DNA from 2 places in the Shinella sp. GW835-FHT14H05 genome. Region 2 is predicted to be linked to the other one. Evidence: riboswitches for the same ligand, from Rfam matches in the RefSeq annotation. Region 2 holds a riboswitch; the other holds the start of a gene.
The links. Region 2 has a riboswitch for cobalamin ahead of metE (5-methyltetrahydropteroyltriglutamate--homocysteine S-methyltransferase). Riboswitches for the same ligand answer to the same signal wherever they lie in the genome.
Positions count from the first base shown of each region.

Region 1 (10,742 bases), on a different contig from region 2:
TGTGGTTGAGCCCGTTCGAGCGCTCCGTCGAGGCGGTGCTCGCGGCGCGGGGCCGACCCATCGTCGTGCTCGCGTCCGGTGATCCGTTCTTTTATGGCGTTGGCGTCACGTTGTCCCGGCGCATTGCGCGGGCGGAGATGTGCGTCTTTCCCGCGCCCTCGGCTTTCAGCCTTGCGGCGTCGCGCTTGGGCTGGGCGTTGCAGGATACGGTCTGCGTCTCGCTGCACGGGCGGCCGGTCGATCTTATCCGCCCGCACCTGCATCCCGGTAGCCGGATTCTGGCGCTGACCTCCGACAGCGACGGGCCGGCGGCACTGGCGGTCCTGCTGGCGGAAAGCGGCTTTGGCGGCTCGGCGATGACCGTTCTCGAAGCGCTCGGCGGCGCGCGGGAGCGGGTGAGCAGCCATCGGGCGGACCGGTTTTCCCTCGTGGATGCGGACATGCTGAATGTCTGTGCGGTGGAGGTCGCGGCCGGGGCTGACGCGCGGGTGCTGGCCTTTACGCCGGGGCTCCACGACGGGCTTTTCGAGCATGACGGCCAGATCACCAAGCATGAGGTGCGGGCGCTGACGCTTTCCGCCCTTGCGCCGAAGCGCGGCGAACTGCTGTGGGATGTCGGTGCCGGGTCGGGCTCGATCGGCATCGAGTGGATGCTGGCCGATCCGTCGCTGCGCGCCATTGCGATCGAGGGCCATGCCGAGCGTGCCGCCCGCATCCGGCGGAATGCGCAGAATTTTGGTGTGCCGGGCCTGTCGGTGGTCGAGGGTGTGGCGCCGGGCGCGCTTGCCGGGCTGGCGGCGCCGGATGCCATCTTCATCGGCGGCGGCGGTAGCGAGGCGGGGGTGATGGAGGCGGCGCTTAGCGGCCTGAAACCCGGCGGCCGGTTTGTCGCCAATGCGGTGACGACGGAGATGGAGGCGGTGCTTCTTGCGCATCATGCGCGGCTCGGCGGCTCGTTGATCCGTGTCGATATCGCGCGGGCATTGCCCGTTGGAAACATGACGGGCTGGCGGCCGGCCATGCCGGTCATGCAATGGCGCTGGGTGAAGCCGGCTAAACATATTGAGGATTGAGCCATGACTGTCCATTTCATCGGCGCCGGACCGGGTGCCGCCGATCTCATCACCGTGCGCGGGCGTGACCTCATCGGCAAATGCCCGGTCTGCCTCTATGCCGGCTCCATCGTCTCGCCGGAGCTTTTGCAATATTGCCCGCCCGGTGCGCGCATCGTCGATACGGCGCCGCTCTCGCTCGACGAGATCGAGGCGGAATTTTTGCGTGCGGCGGAAGCGGAGGAGGATGTGGCACGGCTGCATTCCGGCGACTTGTCCGTCTGGAGCGCCGTTGCCGAGCAGATCCGCCGGCTGGAAAAACATGGGCTGACCTACACGATGACGCCGGGCGTGCCCTCCTTTGCCGCGGCCGCTGCGGCACTTGGCCGGGAGCTTACCATTCCCGCGGTCGCGCAGAGCCTGGTGCTCACCCGAGTGTCGGGCCGCGCTTCCCCCATGCCGAACCGCGAGACGCTGGAAAATTTCGGCGCGACGGGGGCGACGCTTGCCATTCATCTGGCGATCCACGCGCTGGACAAGGTCGTCGAGGACCTGACGCCGCTCTATGGCGCCGATTGCCCGGTGGCGATCGTCGTCAAGGCCTCGTGGCCCGATGAGCGCGTGGTGCGCGGCACGCTGTCCGACATCGCGGCAAAGGTCGCCGAGGAGCCGATCGAGCGCACGGCGCTGATCTTCGTCGGCCGGACGCTGGCCGCGGAGGATTTTCGCGAGAGCTCGCTCTACGATCCCGCCTACCAGCGCCGTTTCCGTGGCCGCGGCGAGTGATTATTCGGCGGCGGCCATCGACGGCGCGGGCACGTAGTTGAGCACCGGGCCGAGCCAGCGCTCGACCTCCATCACGGACATGCCCTTGCGGCGCGCATAGTCCTCCACCTGGTCGCGCTCCACCTTGGCGACGCCGAAATAGTAGCTCTCGGGCGAGGCGATGTAGAGGCCGGAGACGGAGGAGCCGGGCCACATGGCGAAGCTTTCCGTCAGCGTCACGCCGATTTTCTTCTCTGCATCGAGCAGGTGGAAGAGCGCCGTCTTCTCCGTGTGGTCGGGCTGGGCGGGGTAGCCGGGAGCGGGGCGGATGCCGGCATAGGGTTCGCCGATCAGGTCCGTCGGGGCGAAGGTTTCGTCCGGCGCGTAGCCCCAGAGTTCCTTGCGCACGACCTCGTGCATGCGCTCGGCGAAGGCTTCGGCGAAACGGTCGGCGAGCGCCTTGACGAGGATCGAGTTGTAGTCGTCGTTCGCGCGCTCGAAACGTTCCGCGATGGCGATCTCGCCGATGCCGGCGGTCACGACGAAGCCGCCGAGATAATCCTGCTTGCCGCTGTCCACCGGGGCGACGAAGTCTGAAAGGGCGACGTTCGGACGGCCGTCGCGCTTGGAGAGCTGCTGGCGCAGCGTGAAGAAGGTGGCGAGCTCCCTGTTGCGCGCCTCGTCGGTGAAGAGGCGGATGTCGTCGCCCACGCTGTTTGCCGGCCAGAAGCCGATGACGGCTTTTGGCGTGAACCATTTTTCGGCGATGATCTTTTGGAGCATGGCCTGGGCGTCGGCAAAGAGCTGGCGGGCGGCAGGACCCTGCTTCTCGTCGTCGAGGATTTTCGGATAGACGCCCTTCAGCTCCCAGGTCTGGAAGAAGGGGGTCCAGTCGATATAGCGGGCGAGGTCGGCGAGGTCCCAATCCTGCCAGACACGCGTGCCGAGGAAGGATGGCGTCTTCGGCTGGTACGCGGACCAGTCGGCCTTGAAGGCGTTGTCGCGGGCCTTGGCGATCGGCAGGCGCTGCTTTTCCGCTTCGCTGCGGGCATGGGCGTCGGCGACCTTGCGGTATTCCGCCTTCAGCGTCTCGACGTAGCCGGGCTTCATGTCGGCCGACAGCAGGCTGCCGACCACGCCGACGGCGCGGCTGGCATCGGTGACATAGACGGTCTGGCCGCGGTCGTAGCGCGGGTGGATCTTGACGGCCGTGTGCACGCGGCTGGTCGTGGCGCCGCCGATGAGGAGCGGGATGTCGAAGCCTTCGCGCTCCATTTCGGTCGCGACATGCACCATTTCGTCGAGCGAAGGGGTGATGAGGCCGGACAGGCCGATGATATCGACTTTTTCGGCCTTCGCCGTTTCGAGGATCTTCGTTGCCGGCACCATGACGCCGAGGTCGATGATCTCGTAATTGTTGCAGGCGAGCACGACGCCGACGATGTTCTTGCCGATATCGTGCACGTCGCCTTTCACGGTCGCCATCAGGATCTTGCCCGCACTCTGGCGTTCACCGCTGCCGCCGTTGGCGAGCTTCTCGGCTTCCATGTAGGGCAGCAGCACCGCGACGGCCTGCTTCATCACGCGGGCGGACTTCACCACCTGCGGCAGAAACATCTTGCCCGCGCCAAAAAGGTCGCCGACGACGTTCATGCCGGCCATCAGCGGACCTTCGATGACGTGAAGCGGGCGTTCTGCGTTCTGGCGGGCCTCTTCCGTGTCGGCCTCGACGAATTCGGTGATGCCGTTGACGAGCGCGTGCTCCAGCCGCTTTTCGACGCCCCAGTCGCGCCAGGCGAGGTCACGCTCCTTGGCTTCCTTGCCGGCAGCACCCTTGAAGCGCTCGGCGATTTCCAGCAGGCGTTCGGTGGCGGTGCCGCCGCTTTTGGGCTGACGGTTCAGCACCACGTCCTCGCAGGCCTCGCGCAGGTCCGGTTCGATCGTGTCGTAGACGGCGAGCTGGCCGGCGTTGACGATGCCCATGTCCATGCCCGCCTGGATGGCATGGTAGAGGAAGACGGCGTGCATGGCTTCGCGCACCGGCTCGTTGCCGCGGAAGGAGAAGGAGAGGTTGGAGACGCCGCCGGAAATGTGGACATGCGGCAGGGTGGAGGTGATTTCGCCGGTCGCCTCGATGAAGTCGACGCCGTAATTGTCGTGTTCCTCGATGCCGGTCGCCACCGCAAAAATGTTCGGGTCGAAGACGATGTCTTCCGGCGCGAGGCCGGCGACTTCGGTGAGCAGCTTGTAGGCGCGGGTGCAGATATCCACCTTGCGCGCCTTGGTGTCGGCCTGGCCGGTCTCGTCGAAGGCCATGACGACGACGGCGGCGCCATAGGCGCGCACGAGCTTGGCATGGTGCAGGAAAGCCTCTTCGCCTTCCTTCAGCGAGATCGAGTTGACCAGCGGCTTGCCCTGCACGCATTTCAGGCCGGCCTCGATCACCTCCCATTTCGACGAGTCGATCATCAGGGGAACGCGGGCGATATCCGGTTCGGCGGCGATGAGGTTGACATATTCCGTCATGGCCCGGGCGGAATCGATCAGGCCCTCGTCCATGTTGATGTCGATGATCTGCGCGCCGTTCGCCACCTGGTCGCGCGCGACGTCGAGGGCGGCCGCATAGTCGCCGGCGGTGATCAGCTTGCGGAATTTCGCCGAGCCCGTGACGTTGGTGCGCTCGCCCACGTTCACGAAGGGAATGGCGTCGGTCAGCGTGAAGGGTTCGAGGCCGGAGAGGCGCATGTGGCGCGGGATGTCGGGGATTTCGCGCGGGCTGTGGCGCGCGGCGGCGGCTGCGATGGCGCGGATATGATCCGGTGTCGAGCCGCAGCAGCCGCCGACGATATTGACGAGCCCATCGCGCATAAACCCTTCGATCTGGGCGGCCATCTCGTCCGGCGTCTCGTCATACTGGCCGAAGGCGTTGGGCAGGCCGGCATTGGGATACGCGCAGACGAAGGTTTGCGCGACGGAGGAGATTTCGGCGAGGTGGGCGCGCATGGCATTGGCGCCGAGCGCGCAGTTGAGGCCGATGGAGAAGGGGTCGGCGTGGCGCACCGAGTTCCAGAAAGCCTCCGGCGTCTGGCCGGAGAGCGTGCGGCCGGAAAGGTCGGTGATCGTGCCGGAGATCATCACCGGCAGGTGGATGTCCTTTTCCTCGAAGACTTCGCGGGTGGCGAAGATCGCGGCCTTGGCGTTCAGCGTGTCAAAGATCGTCTCGATCAGGATGATATCGGCGCTGCCGTCGATGAGGCCGCGGACCTGCTCGGCATAGGCGGTGCGCAGGTCGTCGAAGGTGACGGCGCGGTAGCCGGGATTGTTGACGTCCGGCGAAATGGAGGCGGTGCGGTTCGTCGGGCCGAGGGCGCCGGCGACGAAGCGGCGGCGGCCGTCCTTTTCCTGCGCGCGCAGACCGGCGCGCCGCGCAAGGCGCGCGCCGTCGCGGTTCAGTTCATAGACCATGTCCTCCATGCCGTAATCGGCCTGGGCGATGGTGGTGGAGGAGAAGGTGTTGGTTTCGAGGATGTCGGCGCCGGCAAGCGCGTAGCGGTAGTGGATGTCCTCGATCGCGCCGGGCTGGGTCAGCGTCAGGAGGTCGTTGTTGCCCTGCTGGTGGCAGGCGCAGTCGCCGAAGCGGTCGCCTCGGAAATCGTCTTCCACCAGCTTCAGGGTCTGGATTTCCGTGCCCATGGCGCCGTCGAGCACCAGGATGCGCTCGCGGGCGGCGGCCTGCAGGGCGGCGAGAACCTCGCTGCCGTCGCGGCGTGGCAGTTCTGGGCCGAACAGGGTGTCCAGGTGCGAATTGGCCATGGCAAAGCCCTCCGGTGTCATCATCATACTACACCGGAGATCACATAAAGATATCTTTATGTCAATATGTCTTTATGCGTTAAGCCGTCAGTGCACCGCACCTCCCGCGCCGGCAAGCGAAGCGAACAGCGCCCTCAGGCGCACGATATCGGGATCGATGCCTTCGTAGCGCGCGAGCTTGCGCACTTCCTTCAGGGCTTCGACGGCAAGATCGGCGCCGCGCGGCTGCCAGAGCAGCCAGGAGATGAAGATGGATTCCGGCTTTCCGGTGCCGGAGAGGCCGTGGTCGGTATTGGCAAGCATTGTTTCCCCAATCGGTGAATTGGGGGATGACCGGACGCACGCATGCGGGAGCAGGCGCACCCTTGGGACACCCCGCCCATGGACGTTACAGCTGTCAGGGCAGGTCTCCTGGCTTGCGGGTCGTCGCCCCTGTCTCGCCTTCCCGGTGTAAAAACCAGTGGCATCCTTCGACAGAAACTCGCCGTTCACAGTTGCGGGGGCAGCGCCGGTCTTGGTGCTCGATCTGGAGCATCGCACCGGCTTCCCTCTTAGCCTCCGAGCCGTTTCGACTCGGAAGACCCTGACGGCGCCAAGCTGGCGTGGCGGCGCCGCCAAGTCAATGGCGGGATCGGCGTTGGCAAGAGCTGCGGAACTTTTCCCCATGTCATGCATTTGGCATCCGCCTGTCCTATGCGCTCGTGCGGCCCCATCCGGGTCTTGCGATTCACCAAAACCACAAATGAGGGTCGATGCTGCGCCATCCGGTCATGTTGACATGTTGCAAGTCTCTGTCCTTGCGGCTAAAAAATGCCGTTTTCATGCACCACGCGGCCAGGATGCCAAGCAGCGTGTCGCCTGAGCCATGTCCATTCCATTCGCGCCATCCGGGCGCCGTATGGTCTCATGGCTGATCGCGGCACCGAGATGAAGCCTGCCCGCAACAAACCGTTCGGCGCAAAGGCCGTTGCCGGATGGTTCCATATGGCCGGATCCAGAATCAGAAACATGCCCCTTCACAATACGCCGCAAGCCCCTTCGCGCGACGCCGACGCCAAGCAGATCGATTATAACGATTCGATCCGCGCCACCTATCTGTCGCTGGAGGAGCTCGCCGATTGCGGTGAAGCGCTGGCGCGCGACAAGACCGCGGCGCTGCCCGGCTTCCAGCCCTTCGAATTCCGTGCCCGGCACAAGGAAAACGAGAAGGAAATCTTTCGCGTCTACCAGGCGACGGCCAAGGATGTCGAAGCGGGCGCACAGATCACGCCGGCCGCCGAATGGCTGCTCGACAACTATTATGTCGTCGAAGAGGCGATCCAGGAGGTCCGGCGCGACTTCCCGCGGCGGTTCTATCGCCAGCTCCCGACCATTCAGATCGAGGGGCAGGTGGTGCCGCGTACGTTGGCGCTCGCTTGGCTCTATGTCGCGCATACCCATAGCGGCGTCTCGCATGAGGGGCTGACGTCCTTCGTGCAGGGCTTCCAGAAGCTTGACGCGCTGAAGATCGGCGAACTCTGGGCGCTGCCCTCCTTCATTCGCTTCGTGCTGCTCGAAAACCTGCGGCGCATATCGAGCCGCGTCGAGCGCTCGCGAAAAATGCGGTTCAAGGCGAACGAAGTGGCCGACGAACTGATCCGCCTCAACGATCCGGAAAAGTGCATCGCGCATCTCCAGTCGATGGAGAGCTTCGTCGAGGACAATACCTTCGTCATCCAGCTTCTTTATCGCCTGCGCGACGGCCTCCAGGCCTCCGGCGCGGTGATCCAGTGGCTAGAGCGCAAGATCGAAAGCCGCGGCACGGATCTCGAAGAACTGATCGTCGCGGAGAACAACCGGCTTTCCTCCGGCAATGTGACGATGAGCTCGCTGATCAAGAGCCTGCGCTCGGTGGACGACACGGAATGGCCGGTCTGGTTCGAAAGTGTGAGCCGTCTCGACGAGGCGCTGCGGCAGGGTTCGGACTATAGCGACCTCGATTTCGGCTCGCGCAACAAATACCGCAACACGATCGAGCGTTTCGCCCGCCGCTCCGGCAAGACCGAGCTGGAAGTGACCGAGATCGCGCTGGCCATGACGGCGGAAGATGCCGCGGCCCATGCGGACGATCCGGAATATCAGGCCAATGTCGCCTCCTTCCTCGTCGGCAAGAAGCGCAAGCTGCTCGAAAAGCGCATCGACTACAGCCCCTCGATCGTCCAGCGCGTCGTGCGCTTCGGGCGCCGGCTCGACTGGTTCGCCATTGCCGGGCCGAACATCATCCTGACGCTGCTCGCGATGATCGCGGTCTATTATTTCCTCGATCAGCTCGACATTCCGGACGGCGCCTGGCTGATCATGCTGATCCTCTTCGCGCTGCCGGCCTCCGAAGGGGCGACGGGCCTGTTCAACACGCTCGTCACCTTCTTCGTCACGCCGTCGCGCCTCGTCGGCTATGAATTCAAGGACGGTATTCCCGAGGATGCGCGCACGCTCGTCGTGGTGCCCTGTCTGATTTCCAAGCGCGACCATGTCGACGAGCTGGTGCGCAATCTCGAAGTCCACTATCTCGCCAATCCGCGCGGCGAGATCTATTTCTCGCTGCTCAGCGACTGGGCCGACAGCTCGTCCGAGGAGACTCCCGCCGATCTCGACGTGCTCGACTATGCCAAGCGCGAGATCGCCACCCTTTCGGCGCGCTACGCCTATGACGGCCGCACGCGCTTCTACCTGCTGCACCGCCGCCGCCTGTATAATCCGTCCGAAGGCTGCTGGATGGGCTGGGAGCGCAAGCGCGGTAAGCTGCACGAGCTGAACCTGCTTCTGCGCGGTGACGGCGACACGACCTTCCTGCCGGGCGCCAACATCGTGCCGGCGGACGTGAAATACGTCATGACGCTCGATTCCGACACGCGCCTGATGCGCGATGCGGTGACGAAGCTCGTCGGCAAGCTGCACCACCCGATCAACCGTCCGGTCATCGACGCGGACAAGGGCGAGGTCACCGCCGGCTACAGCATCCTGCAGCCGCGCGTGACACCCTCGCTGACGACGGGCAAGGAAGCCTCAACCTTCCAGCGCATCTTCTCCGCCGACCGCGGCATCGACCCCTATGTCTTCACCGTGTCCGACGTCTACCAGGACTTCGTCGGCGAAGGCACCTTCACGGGCAAGGGGCTCTATCACGTCGATGCTTTCGAGGCCTCGGTGAAGGGCCGCATCGAGGAGAACTCGGTGCTCAGCCACGACCTTCTCGAAGGCTCGCTGGCGCGCTGCGCCCTGGTGACGGATGTCGAGCTGGTGGAGGATTTCCCGACCCGCTACGGCGTCGAAACCTCGCGCCAGCATCGCTGGGCGCGCGGCGACTGGCAGCTTCTGCCCTATATTTTCGGCCCGTCGAGCGGCATTTCCATGCTCGGCCGCTGGAAGATGTACGATAACCTGCGCCGCAGCCTCATCCCGATCGGCTGGCTCGTCGCCTCCGTCATGGGCTGGTACTATATGGAGCCGCGCCAGGCGCTGATCTGGCAGCTCGTGCTGATCTTCCTGCTCTTCGTCGCCCCGACGCTGTCGCTGATCTCCGGCGTCATGCCGCGCCGCAACGACATCGTCGCGCGCGCCCATGTGCACCGCGTCTTCTCCGATATCCGCGCGGCCAATGCGCAGGTGGCGCTGCGCATCGCCTTCATCGCCCATTCGGCGGCGCTGATGGCGGATGCGATCGTGCGTTCGCTCTATCGCACCATGGTCAGCCGCAAGCTGATGCTGGAATGGCGCACGGCCGCGCAGGCCGACAGTGCCGCGCGCGGCGGCATCCTCGCCCATTACAAGTCGATGTGGCAGGCGCCGGCGCTGGCGGTGCTGTCCGTGGCGCTCGCCATGATCTCGGATACCGGGCTTCCCTATATCGGCATTCCCTTCGCGCTCGTCTGGGCGCTCTCGCCGATGATCGCCTGGTATGTCAGCCAGACGGCGGAGACCGAGGACCAGCTCGTCGTCTCCGACTATGTGGCGAGTGAACTGCGCAAGATCGCGCGGCGCACCTGGCGCTATTTCGAGGAATTCGTCACCGCCGAGCAGCACTACCTGCCGCCGGACAATTTCCAGGAAACGCCGCAGCCGGTGCTCGCCGAGCGCACCTCGCCGACCAATGTCGGCGTCTACCTGCTGTCGGTGATCTCCGCGCGCGATTTCGGCTGGATCTCGTTTGAGGAGACGGTACGCCGTCTCGAACAGACGATCGCCACCATCGACGGCATGCCGAAATATCGTGGCCATCTCTACAACTGGTATCGCACCAACACGCTGGAAACGCTGGGGCCGCGTTATGTCTCGGCGGTCGACAGCGGCAACCTCGCCGGCCACCTCATCGCCATCTCCTCCATGTGCCGCGAATGGGCGGAGGCGCCGTCGGCGCATCTGCAGGGCAGCCTAGACGGCATCGGCGACGTCGCCTCGATCCTTTCGGAAACGCTGGCGCAACTGCCGGACGACCGCAAGACCGTGCGGCCGCTGCGCCGCCTCATCGAGGAGCGTATCGCCGGCTTCCAGAATGCGCTCGCCGCCGTCAAGCGCGAGCACGAATTCGCCTCCATCCGCGTCATCAACCTTTCGGTGCTGGCGCGCGACGTCAACAAGCTGATCGTCAACCTCGACCACGAGATCAAGTCGGCCGAGAGTGGCGAGCTCGTCAAATGGGCGGGTGCGCTGGTTGCGACCTGCGAGGCGCATATTGCCGACAGCGTCTTCGACCTCGGCAGCATCGAGCCGCTGCGCGACCGCCTGGTCGTGCTGCGCGACCGCTCGCGCGACATCGCCTTCTCGATGGATTTCGGCTTCCTGTTCCGGCCGGAGCGCCGGCTGCTCTCGATCGGCTACCGCGTCGAGACCAACGAGCTCGACGAGGCCTGCTACGACCTGCTCGCCTCGGAAGCACGTCTCACCAGCCTCTTCGCCATCGCCAAGGGCGATCTTCCGACCGAGCACTGGTACAAGCTCGGCCGTCCGGTCGTGCCGGTCGGCTCGCGCGGCGCGCTGGTCTCCTGGTCCGGCTCGATGTTCGAGTACCTGATGCCGCCGCTCGTCATGCAGGAGCGCCAGGGCGGCATCCTGAACCAGACGAACAACCTCGTC
Region 1 covers NZ_JBXAFY010000005.1:172,291-183,032, forward strand. Annotated here, with positions in the region: gene cbiE (precorrin-6y C5,15-methyltransferase (decarboxylating) subunit CbiE) at 1-1,073, shown strand, start outside; gene cobM (precorrin-4 C(11)-methyltransferase) at 1,077-1,838, shown strand; gene metH (methionine synthase) at 1,839-5,630, opposite strand; gene AC1Q6Z_RS17590 (hypothetical protein) at 5,718-5,933, opposite strand; cobalamin riboswitch at 6,015-6,231, opposite strand; gene AC1Q6Z_RS17595 (glycoside hydrolase family 94 protein) at 6,639-10,742, shown strand, end outside.
Region 1: linked by a shared signal. The riboswitch ahead of AC1Q6Z_RS17590 (hypothetical protein) and the one ahead of metE (5-methyltetrahydropteroyltriglutamate--homocysteine S-methyltransferase) in region 2 are both predicted to bind cobalamin.

Region 2 (10,742 bases):
CGCGGGCGAGCGACAGGAGATCGGTCATCTCTTTCACCTCCGGCACCCGCGGCGAGTGGATGTCGTAGACGCCTGGGCCGATCTCGTTCGGATACTCAAAGTTCCGGAAGGCATCGAGCAGTTCCATCTTCGAGCGCGACGTCTCGATGGAAATGACGTCGGCATCCATAGCAGCGATCGCGGAGATGATGTCGTTGAACTCCGAATAGCACATGTGGGTATGGATCTGGGTACCATCCGCCACGCCGCTTGCGCAAAGGCGGAAGCATTCGACGGCCCAGTCGAGATAATGCTGCCAGTCCTTGTGGCGGAGCGGCAGGCCTTCGCGAAGCGCCGCTTCATCGATCTGGATCAGCTTCGCGCCGGCCTTTTCTAGATCGACGACCTCGTCGCGGATGGCGAGCGCGATCTGCCGGCATGTCGCGCTGCGGGCGATGTCGTCGCGCACGAAGGACCAGTTGAGGATCGTCACCGGGCCGGTCAGCATGCCCTTCACCGGCTTGTCGGTGAGGGACTGCGAATATTGCCACCAGCGCACCGTCATCGGGTTCGGCCGCGAGACGTCGCCGAAGATGATCGGCGGGCGGACGTAGCGCGAGCCGTAGCTCTGCACCCAGGCATGCTGCGTGAAGGCGAAGCCGGACAATTGCTCGCCGAAATACTGCACCATGTCGTTGCGCTCGAATTCGCCGTGCACGAGCACGTCGAGGCCGATCTCCTCCTGCCAGCGGATGGCGGTTTCCGTTTCCTTCTGCAGGAAGGCTTCGTAGTCCGCATAGCTCAGGGTGCCCTTGGCATGGGCGGAGCGTGCCTTGCGCACGTCGCTCGTCTGCGGGAACGAGCCGATCGTCGTCGTCGGGAACAGCGGCAACCTGATCGCCGCCGACTGGATCCGGCGGCGCGTTTCGAAGGCGCTCGCGCGCGTCTTCATGCCCACGTCGATGCCGGCAATGCGGCCCTGCACCAGCGGGTCGGTCACCTTCGGCGAAGCGGCGCGGGCGGCGATGGCCTGCGAGGCGTCATCCAGGGCTTGCCGGACGGCATCCCTGCCCTGTGCCAGGCCCTTGCCGAGCGTCGCAAGCTCGCCAAGCTTCTGCGTCGCGAAGGCAAGCCAGGTCTTGAGGTCGGCGTCGAGCGCCGTTTCGAGATCGAGGTCGATCGGCACATGCAGCAGTGAGCACGAGGCGGCGATTTCGACCGCACCGGCGCCGCGGGCGGACACGACCGGGGCCAGCCGGTGGAGGATGGACGCGAGGTCCGCCCGCCAGATGTTGCGCCCGTCGATCACGCCGAGCGAGAGAACCTGGTCCGCACGCACGGCCTGCACGACCGCGTCGAGCTGTTCCGGCGCACGCGCCAGATCCACATGAAGGCCGGCGACCGGCAGGGCGGCGACTGCGGAAAGATTGTCCGCCAGCGCGCCAAAATAGGTCGTCAGCATCAGCTTCAGGCCGGGCGCCGCCCTGGCGAAGCCTTCATAGGCGAGTTTGAAGGCATGGCGCTCGCCCTCGGTAAGGTCGAGCGCGAGGATCGGCTCATCGACCTGAACCCAGTCCGCGCCCGCCTCGCCCAGACGGCGGAACAGCTCCTCGTAGACCGGCAGCAGCTTCGCCAGTAGGTCGAGCGGCTTGAAGGTGGACGGCCGCGCCTTCGCGAGCTTCAGGAAGGTCACCGGGCCAAGCACGACCGGGCGCGTATGGATGCCGAGCGCCTTGGCCTCCAGGAAGTGGGCGACCGGCTTCTGCGTGGTGAGGCGGAAGACCTGATCCTCGGAGACCTCCGGCACCATGTAGTGGTAGTTCGTATCGAACCATTTGGTCATTTCCAGCGCGGGAACGCCGTGGCCGTGATGGGCATGGCCGCAATCGGCAGGACCATCACCCTGGCTGCCGCGCGCCATGGCGAAATACAGCGAAAGCGGCACGTCGCCGCCGTCCCAGCCGTAGGCGGCGGGAATGGCGCCGACCATCACCGCCGTATCCAGCACATGGTCGTAGAAGGAGAAATCGTTGGAGGGAATCCGCGTGATGCCCTGGTCGCGCTGAAGCGCCCAGTTTTCGGCGCGCAGCTTTTTCGCCGTTTCGAGAAGGTCGGTCTCCGCAAGCTTGCCGGACCAGAAGCCTTCGAGCGCGAACTTCAGTTCACGATGGCGGCCGATGCGCGGGAAGCCGAGGGAGGCGACCGGGAGAGATTGTTTGGACATTGTCATACCCCATTGGTTTGTGGGGGCATGGGTTAAGCGGACGCGTGCAGGCTCTGCCGTTGCCGGCGAGATGCAGCAACCACCGGGACACCCCGCCCGTGGACGTTCTGTTGCCTTGGCAGGTCTCCTGGCTCGCGGGTCGTCGCCGCTGTCCGTCTTCCCAAGGCTTTCGCCTCAGTGACATTGTTGGACAGCAACTCGCCGCTCACAGTTGCGGGGGCAGCCCCGGCTTTGCCGACGGATCGACGCACCGGATTCCCTCTTAGCCCTGGGACGGACGGACCACCCCAGGGAACCACGACGCGGCGACTTGGCGCGATATCGCCGGCAATGTCAAGCTACATAAAGAAATCTTTATGTCTTTATTTATCGCCCGACTTAACGCAGCGTGCAGTCCTCGCCCATGATGTCATTGCAGCGTCGGGATGTGCGGGGTACATGCAAACCTCCCGTTACGGGAATCGACCTCCCGCGAATCCCGTGATGCAGAAGGAACAGTCGATGCCGATAGTGCCGCGCCGGGGACCGATCGCCCTTGCCTACCGTGTCCTCGTCCTGCCGGGCGTCATCGCCTATCTCTTCGCCGTCAGCATCGTCGTGCTTGCCGGGGACCGGTTCTGGCTGGTCGATCTGCTCACCTTCGCCTGGCCCTATATCGTCGCCGCCGGCGCGCTGCTGGTCGTCGCGGCCGTCGTGACGCGGCGCCTGAAGGCGATCGTGATTGCGCTTGCCGGGCTCGCCATTGCCCTCATACCGGCGGCCGACGTGCCGACTGCGCGCGCCTCTGCCGCGACGAGCGGCCTGAAGGTGCTGACCGCCAATCTCTATGTGCGCAACCGCGAGGACCCCGCCGTCTTCATCGATCTGCTGCGCCGGGAAAAACCCGATATCGTCGTGCTGGAGGAAACGACGGCACGCTGGGAGCAGGCGCTTTCCGCCTCAGGCCTGTTCGCCTATGAAAGCAGCGTCGACACCCGCATCCGCGACAGCCTGAAGGTTTTTTCGACGCTACCGATCCGGGCGGAGACGGAACTGAAGCGTGCCTTCACCGAGGAGCGCGCCTACAAGCAGCCGCTCCGGCTGGAACTCGACATGGGCGGCAAGCCGATCTTCCTCTATGCCTTCCACCCGGAGACGCCGCGCCGGCTCTGGCAGTGGCGCGACCGCAACGACTATCTTTCGGCCGCCGCCGACGCCGTGAAGGGCGATCTCGAAAAGGCGCCGGTCATCGTCGCCGGCGACTGGAACACACCGACCTGGTCGCCCTTCTTCCGCAATTTCTTGAAGCAGGCCGGCCTTGCCTCCACGGCGGGCGGATGGTTGCAGCCGGTGACGCGCTTCAGCCTGAAACTCGATGCGCTTGCCTATATCGGCGCCTCGATCGACCATGTCGCCGTCTCGCCGGATATTTCCGTGCGCGCGCGCCGCGTCGGCCCGTCTTTCGGCTCGAACCACCTGCCCGTCATCGCCGAACTCACCCTGCCCGAGACCTGAAAGCCTCTCGTCTCGACGGGAAAATGCCCTATCTTGGAAGAAAGCAACACGGGAGATGACGATGCCGACCGAGAAGGACAGCCCGAAGACCTCGCTGGAAGCCGAGCGCGCCCGGCAGAAGGACAAGGACGCCAAGACCGAGCAGGATGATTATCTGGAAGAGGCGCTCGAAGAGACCTTTCCGGCGAGCGACCCGATCGCGCCCGGCGACGTGAAGGATCACGCGAAGTGAGGCAGCGATGAGCGCCCGCTTCCTGTTCACCGGCCCGGAAGACGCCTCCACCACCCTGCTTCTCGCGCATGGCAGCGGCGCGCCGATGGATTCGCCGGCGATGACCGCCGCGGCCACGGCGCTTGCGGCGGAAGGCCTGCGCGTCGCACGCTTCGAGTTCTCCTATATGGCCGCCCGGCGCACCGAGGGCAGCCGCCGGCCGCCGCCGAAGGCCGAAACGCTGAACCCGGAATTTCTCGACGTCGTCGCGGCGCTCGCGGCGAAGGGGCCGCTCGTCATCGGCGGCAAGTCGATGGGCGGACGCGTCGCCAGTATGGTGGCTGACGATCTGTTTGCCGAGAGCCGCATCGCCGGCCTTCTCTGCCTCGGCTATCCGTTCCATCCGCCGGAAAAACCCGCGCAGCTGCGCACCGCCCATCTGATGGGCCTCAAGACACCGGCCCTCATCTGCCAGGGCACCCGTGATCCCTTCGGCACCAAGGAGGAGGTGCCGGGTTACGGCCTGCTGGACAGCATCCGCGTGCTCTGGCTGGAAGACGGCGACCATGATCTCAAGCCGCGCAAGAGCATCTCCGGCTTTTCCGCCGCCGACCACCTCGCCACCATGGCGAAGACGGTGAAGGCCTGGACGGAGCCACTTGGCTAACCCCTGTTCCATGCGGAACAGCGCACAACACGGTCCCATGCGATTGTTCAGTCACTGGATGGAACGAACCATCCCAACCGAACCAGAAGGGACCCCATCATGCGCAACTTCATTCTCGCCGCCGCTGTCGCTCTTACCGCCGTCGCTTCCTTCGCCGCCCCCTCGCAGGCCGGCTATTACAGCTACGACTACCAGCCCTATTGCGTCATCAAGAAGATCAAGAGCTACGACTACTACGGCAACCTGATCATCAAACGCGTCCGCGTCTGCCACTGAGCGCTGCCCCGATCTGGGGTCGATTGGAGTGCGGCTGCCGCCGGCAGACGGCCTCACGGACGTGATGAAGCCCGGATGCGATCCTCGCATCCGGGCTTCTCTCTTTTTTAGTTATTACCGACCTGGCCGGCCCAGCTCTGGGTGTTGGTCTCGCCATTGAGGAACGGCAAGGCAGTGCTGACGAGCGCCGGGGCCGCGAAGGTCTCGTAGTGGGTCAGGCCCGGCAGAATGGCGAGGCGGTTCTTGGCCATATTCTCCCGCATCCAGCCGGCATCCCGCAGCCCGCCGCCGAGCTTCTGGTAAAATTCGACGATGTGCTCCGGGCGGATCATGTCGCTATCGCCGAAGATCAGCATGACCGGCATGGAAAGTTTCGCCACCGCATCGGAGGCGTCATAGTCGCCGCGCATCGCCGCACCCATGGCGTCGAGCAGTTTCGGGAATTCCGAGACATCCGGCGCGACGGCGGCGTAGGATTTGTACATCGGCGTTTCCTTCATCATCTCGGCCATGGCGCCGGAAACCGCCGCCTGCTGCGGCAGCATTTCCGGGAAGAAGCCGTTCCGCGCGAAGGGTGCGGAGGCGATGACGAGGCGGCGCACCTTATCGGGTGCCTGCGCCGCCATCTGCAACGCGACGCCGCCGCCAAAGGAATAACCAAGGACGTCGACCTTGTCGTAACCGAGCTTTTCCACCAGCTCGGCCATGTCCGCGCCGATTGCCGGGATATCGATCGGCCGGTTGCCGAGCGGCGTGCGGCCGTGGCCCTGGAGATCGACGCCGATCACCTGGCGCTTGTCCTGCAAAGTTTTCAGGTTGGCGCCGAACATCTCGATCTGGCCGAGGCCGCCATGCAGCAGCAACAGCGGTTCGCCCTCGCCGCGGATCTCATAGTAATAGTTGATGCCGTTCACCTCGAGATGGCCCGCCTTGTCCGGCACGCCGGCCTCGCCCTGCAACGGGTTTTCCTTGATCTCTTCAGCCAGGACGGCGGCCGCCGGCACGAAGGCGGCAAGGGCGGCGGTCACCAGGGTGATGATGGTCATTTTGGGCATGTCTCTCTCCTCGGGGTTCTGACCGGCAGGCCCGCCGGTTTCATGCCTCAAGGACGACGGCCCCATGCCCGCGCCGACAGGGCGGCGTGATTTTTTTTGCAAAGGGCTTGAGAAACGGATTCAAGCGGCTGCCGGATTGATTCCGGTTTGGCTCGCAACCATTTGAAAACAATATGCTATCGAAGAATGTCGGCCACCATTGGCACGGAAGGGAACATTAACCGGCGCATGCGAACATTAGCGCAAAACCAGATACATCCGGGCAGGCCATGGCACACAGCTTTTCCTACACGCATTACGATCTCGACATGCAGCGCGGCGGCACGACGATCGAGATCACGCTCTCGGCGGTCGCCAATGTGCGCCTGATGAGCCACGCCAATTTCGACCTGTTCAAGAATGCCCGCCAGCACAAATTCCTCGGCGGCGTCGCCAAACAATCGCCGATCCGGCTGAAGATACCGGAAAGTGGCCACTGGCATGTGGTGGTCGACATGGAGGGGCATACGGGCAAGGCGGAATCGTCGATCAAGATCGTGCCGCTGGCGCCGCAGAAGCCGCCGCAGCGTTTCAACGCAGCTTCCTAGCTTCGTTCCTTGCGCAGCTTCGCCCACCATTCCAGCCGCTTGCGCAACTCCCGTTCGAAGCCGCGCTCCGGCGGGTCGTAGAAGGTCCGGCGGCCCATCTTTTCCGGAAAATAGTCCTGGCCGGAAAAGGCGTCCGGCTCGTCGTGGTCGTAGCGATAGCCGTCGCCGTAGCCCTCGCCCTTCATCAGCTTGGTCGGCGCGTTGAGGATGTGTTTGGGCGGCAGCAGCGAGCCGTTTTCCTTCGCCGCGCGCATCGCCGATTTGTAGGCGGTGTAGACGGCGTTGGATTTCGGCGCCGTCGCGATGTAGATGCAGGCCTGCGCCAGCGCCAGCTCCCCTTCCGGCGAGCCGAGAAAATCATAGGCGTCCTTCGCCGCATTGCAGACGACGAGCGCCTGCGGATCGGCAAGGCCGATATCCTCGACGGCCATGCGCACCATGCGGCGGCAGAGGAACAGCGGGTCCTCGCCGGCATCCAGCATGCGCGTCAGGTAGTAGAGCGAGGCATCCGGATCCGAGCCGCGCACCGCCTTGTGCAGGGCGGAGATGAGATTGTAGTGGCCGTCCTGCGACTTGTCATAGACCGGTGCGCGGCGCTGCACGATGCGGAAGAGATCGTCCTGCCCGAAGGTCTCGTCGGCGCGCGCCGCGCGCCAGACTTCCTCCGCCAGCGTCAGCACCGCCCGCCCGTCGCCATCCGCCATGCGCAGCAGCGACATGCGCGCCTCCTCGTCGAGCGGCAGCGGCTTGCCCTCGCTCGCCTCGGCGCGCTTCAGAAGCTCCTCCAGGCTGGTCTCGTCATGCGGCTTGAAGGTCAGCACCCGGGCGCGGGAGAGAAGAGCGGCGTTGAGCTCGAAGGACGGGTTTTCCGTGGTGGCGCCGACGAGCACGATCGTGCCGTCCTCCATGACCGGCAGGAAACTGTCCTGCTGGGCGCGGTTGAAGCGGTGGATCTCGTCGACGAAGAGCAGCGTCTGGCGCCCGCCCATGCGGCGCGCGCGGGCGGCATCGAACAGCTTCTTGAGCTCGGCGACGCCGGAGAAGATCGCCGACGTCTGCTCGAAGGCGAGCCCGGTTTCGCCGGAAAGAAGCCGCGCCACCGTCGTCTTGCCGGTGCCGGGCGGCCCCCAGAAGATCATCGAGCCGAGCGAGCCCGCCTCGATCATGCGCGAGAGCACGCCGTCCGGGCCGGTCAGGTGTTCCTGGCCGGAGACTTCGCCGAGCGTGCGGGGGCGCAGGCGATCGGCAAGAGGCCGCTTCGCCGCCATGTCCTCCGGTTCACGCGGGGCGAAGAGGTCGCTCATCGGAAGAACTGGCGGATGCGCTGGCCGTCACGCTCGATCTCGACGCGCCAGATGGACGGGTCCTCGTTGACGAGGGAGGCGAGATTCTCGGTCGAGGCGACCTGCGTGCCGTTCAGCTCGATGATGATGTCGCGCGGCTGCAGGCCGATGCGCGCGGCCGGCGAGCCGCGGTTGATCTCCGTCACGACGACGCCGGTCGTCACCCGGTTGGTCGGCATGCGCAGCTCCTCAGCGACGCGCGGCGAAAGATTGGCGACCACGGCGCCCGAGAAAGGATTGCGGCCTTCGATCAGACGTTCGTCGCGCGGCGTCGTTTCCGGCGCGCGGTCGAGCGAGAGAGTCAGCTCCTCTTCCTTGCCGTTGTTGACGACCGTGATGCGCGCCGTGCCGCCAATGCCGACGGTGGTGAGGCGATAGCCGAGCGCATCGGGATGTTCGACGGAGACGCCGTTGACGGCGGTGACGACCTCGCCCGCCTTCATGCCGGCCTTTTCCGCCGGGCTGCCGGCCTGCACCTGCGAGATCAGAGCGCCGCGTGCCCGCTCCAGGCCGAGCGCCTCGGCGACTTCAGACGTGACCGCCTCGAAGGTCGCGCCGATGAACGGGCGGTCGAAGCTGGCACTGCCGTTTTCGGCGCTGGCGACGAAGGTCTTCACCAGATTGGCCGGGATGGCGAAGCCGACGCCGTTCGAGCCGCCGCCGCGCGAGAAGATCGCGGTGTTGATGCCGATCAGCTCGCCGTTCATGTTGATCAGGCCGCCGCCGGAATTGCCGGGATTGATCGAGGCATCCGTCTGGATGAAGAAGCCGAAATCGCCGGAACGGACCTGGTTGCGCGCGAGCGCCGAGACGATGCCGCTCGTCACCGTCTGGCCGACGCCGAACGGGTTGCCGATGGCGAGCACCAGGTCGCCGACCTGCACCGCGTCGCTGTCGCCGAGCGGCAGCGCCGTGAAATCGGCATCCGCCTTGATCTTCAGCACTGCAAGGTCGACGCGCTCGTCCTTCAGCACCACCGTGCTTTCATATTCTCGGCCATCCGCCAGCGCGATCTTGATGTCGCTGGCCCCCTCGATCACATGGTTGTTCGTCACCACGATGCCCTTGGAACCGACGATGACGCCCGAGCCGAGTGACGACTGCTTTTCGCTGCGGTTCGGCATGCGCTGGCCGAAGAACTCCTCGAAGAAGGGATCGCCTTCGAAGATCGAGCGGCGCTCGACGACGCGTTCGGCATAGACATTCACCACGGCGTTCTCGACCTGCTTGACGAGCGGCGCGAAGGAGAGTTGCATCTCCGTGCGCGACTGCGGCACGGTGCGCTCTTCGGCGGTTGCGGGCGCGACCAACGCGAGCGCAACGACGAGCGGGGCGGCAAGCAGGATGCGGACTTTCGGCATGGACGAGTCTCCTTCGTGTCTGCGCCACGATCAGATAGGATTTCGCGGGAAAAAAGGCAAACTGCGCCGCGCCGGACCGAATGATGAGCGTCACGCGCAACGCACGAAAAAGTGGTCACCGGAAATCTTTTGCGGCCGTTGAAACAACACGAGCCTTGTTTACGTAGGAACCAGGGAAAGCAACCAACAGATCGAGCCCCCACCATGTCCTTCTACCGCCCGCCCCGCGTCCCCGCCTCGCAGATCACGCCGGAACACTGTTTCCTCAGCCGCCGCTCCTTTCTCGCCGCAGCGGCGGGTGGTGCACTGGCGGCTGCGGGCTCGGCCGCTTTCGCAGCGCCGCTGACGGCGTCCAAAAGCCAGTATATGGTCGACGAGACGCTGACGCCCGAAAAGGACGTGACCAGCTACAACAATTTCTACGAATTCGGCACGGGCAAGGGCGACCCGGTGGCCAATGCGACGGACTTCAAGCCGACGCCGTGGACGGTGAAGGTTGACGGGCTCGTCGGCAAGCCGAAGGAATTCGGGCTGGAAGAGCTGCTGGCCCTGCCGCTCGAAGAGCGCGTCTACCGCATGCGCTGCGTGGAAGCCTGGTCGATGGTGATCCCGTGGATCGGTTTTCCGCTTGCGGCGCTCCTCGACAAGGTCGAACCGCTGGGCGACGCGAAATACGTCGCCTTCGAAACCGTCGTGCGGCCGGAGGAAATGCCGGGCCAGTCCGGCTTCTTCCAGCCGCTACCCTGGCCCTATGTCGAGGGTCTGCGGCTCGACGAGGCCCGCCATCCGTTGGCGATCCTCGCCGTCGGCGTCTACGGCAAGACGCTGCCGAACCAGAACGGCGCGCCGATCCGCCTCGTCGTGCCTTGGAAATATGGCTTCAAGGGCATCAAGTCGATCGTCCGGATCACCCTCACCGACAAGCAGCCACCCTCCACCTGGAACCTCTCCGCCTCGAACGAATACGGCTTCTACGCCAACGTCAATCCGGAGGTGGACCACCCGCGCTGGAGCCAGGCGAGCGAGAACCGCATCGGCGAAGGCGGCTTCTTCGGCGCGAACCGCCGCCCGACGCTGCCCTTCAACGGCTATGCCGAGGAGGTCGCGGGCCTCTATTCCGGCATGGACCTTCGGGCGAATTTCTGATGGCGAGCCTGCCCGCCCTGCCCCGTAAATATCATGCGGCGTCGATCTGGCTGCTATATGCCGTAGGCTTCTTGCCAGCGGCCTATGGCTTCTATCTCGGCGCGACGGGCCGCCTGCCCGGCAATCCGGTCAAGGAATTCGAGCACCTGCTCGGCCTCTGGGCGCTGCGTTTCCTCGTCGCAACGCTCGCCATCTCGCCGATCCGCGATCTCTTCGGTATCAACTGGGTGCGCTATAGGCGGGCGCTCGGGCTGCTCGCCTTCTGGTACGTGCTGATGCACTTCCTGACCTATATGGTGCTCGACCAGTACCTGAATTTCGCAGCCATCATCACCGACATCGCCAAACGGCCGTTCATCACCATCGGCATGGCAGCCTTCGTGATGCTGATTCCGCTGG
Region 2 covers NZ_JBXAFY010000010.1:109,417-120,158, reverse strand. Annotated here, with positions in the region: gene metE (5-methyltetrahydropteroyltriglutamate--homocysteine S-methyltransferase) at 1-2,203, opposite strand, end outside; cobalamin riboswitch at 2,304-2,518, opposite strand; gene AC1Q6Z_RS25300 (endonuclease/exonuclease/phosphatase family protein) at 2,705-3,697, shown strand; gene AC1Q6Z_RS25295 (hypothetical protein) at 3,759-3,929, shown strand; gene AC1Q6Z_RS25290 (alpha/beta hydrolase family protein) at 3,937-4,575, shown strand; gene AC1Q6Z_RS25285 (hypothetical protein) at 4,675-4,851, shown strand; gene AC1Q6Z_RS25280 (alpha/beta fold hydrolase) at 4,959-5,906, opposite strand; gene AC1Q6Z_RS25275 (DUF1883 domain-containing protein) at 6,176-6,493, shown strand; gene AC1Q6Z_RS25270 (replication-associated recombination protein A) at 6,490-7,797, opposite strand; gene AC1Q6Z_RS25265 (DegQ family serine endoprotease) at 7,794-9,197, opposite strand; gene msrP (protein-methionine-sulfoxide reductase catalytic subunit MsrP) at 9,402-10,343, shown strand; gene msrQ (protein-methionine-sulfoxide reductase heme-binding subunit MsrQ) at 10,343-10,742, shown strand, end outside.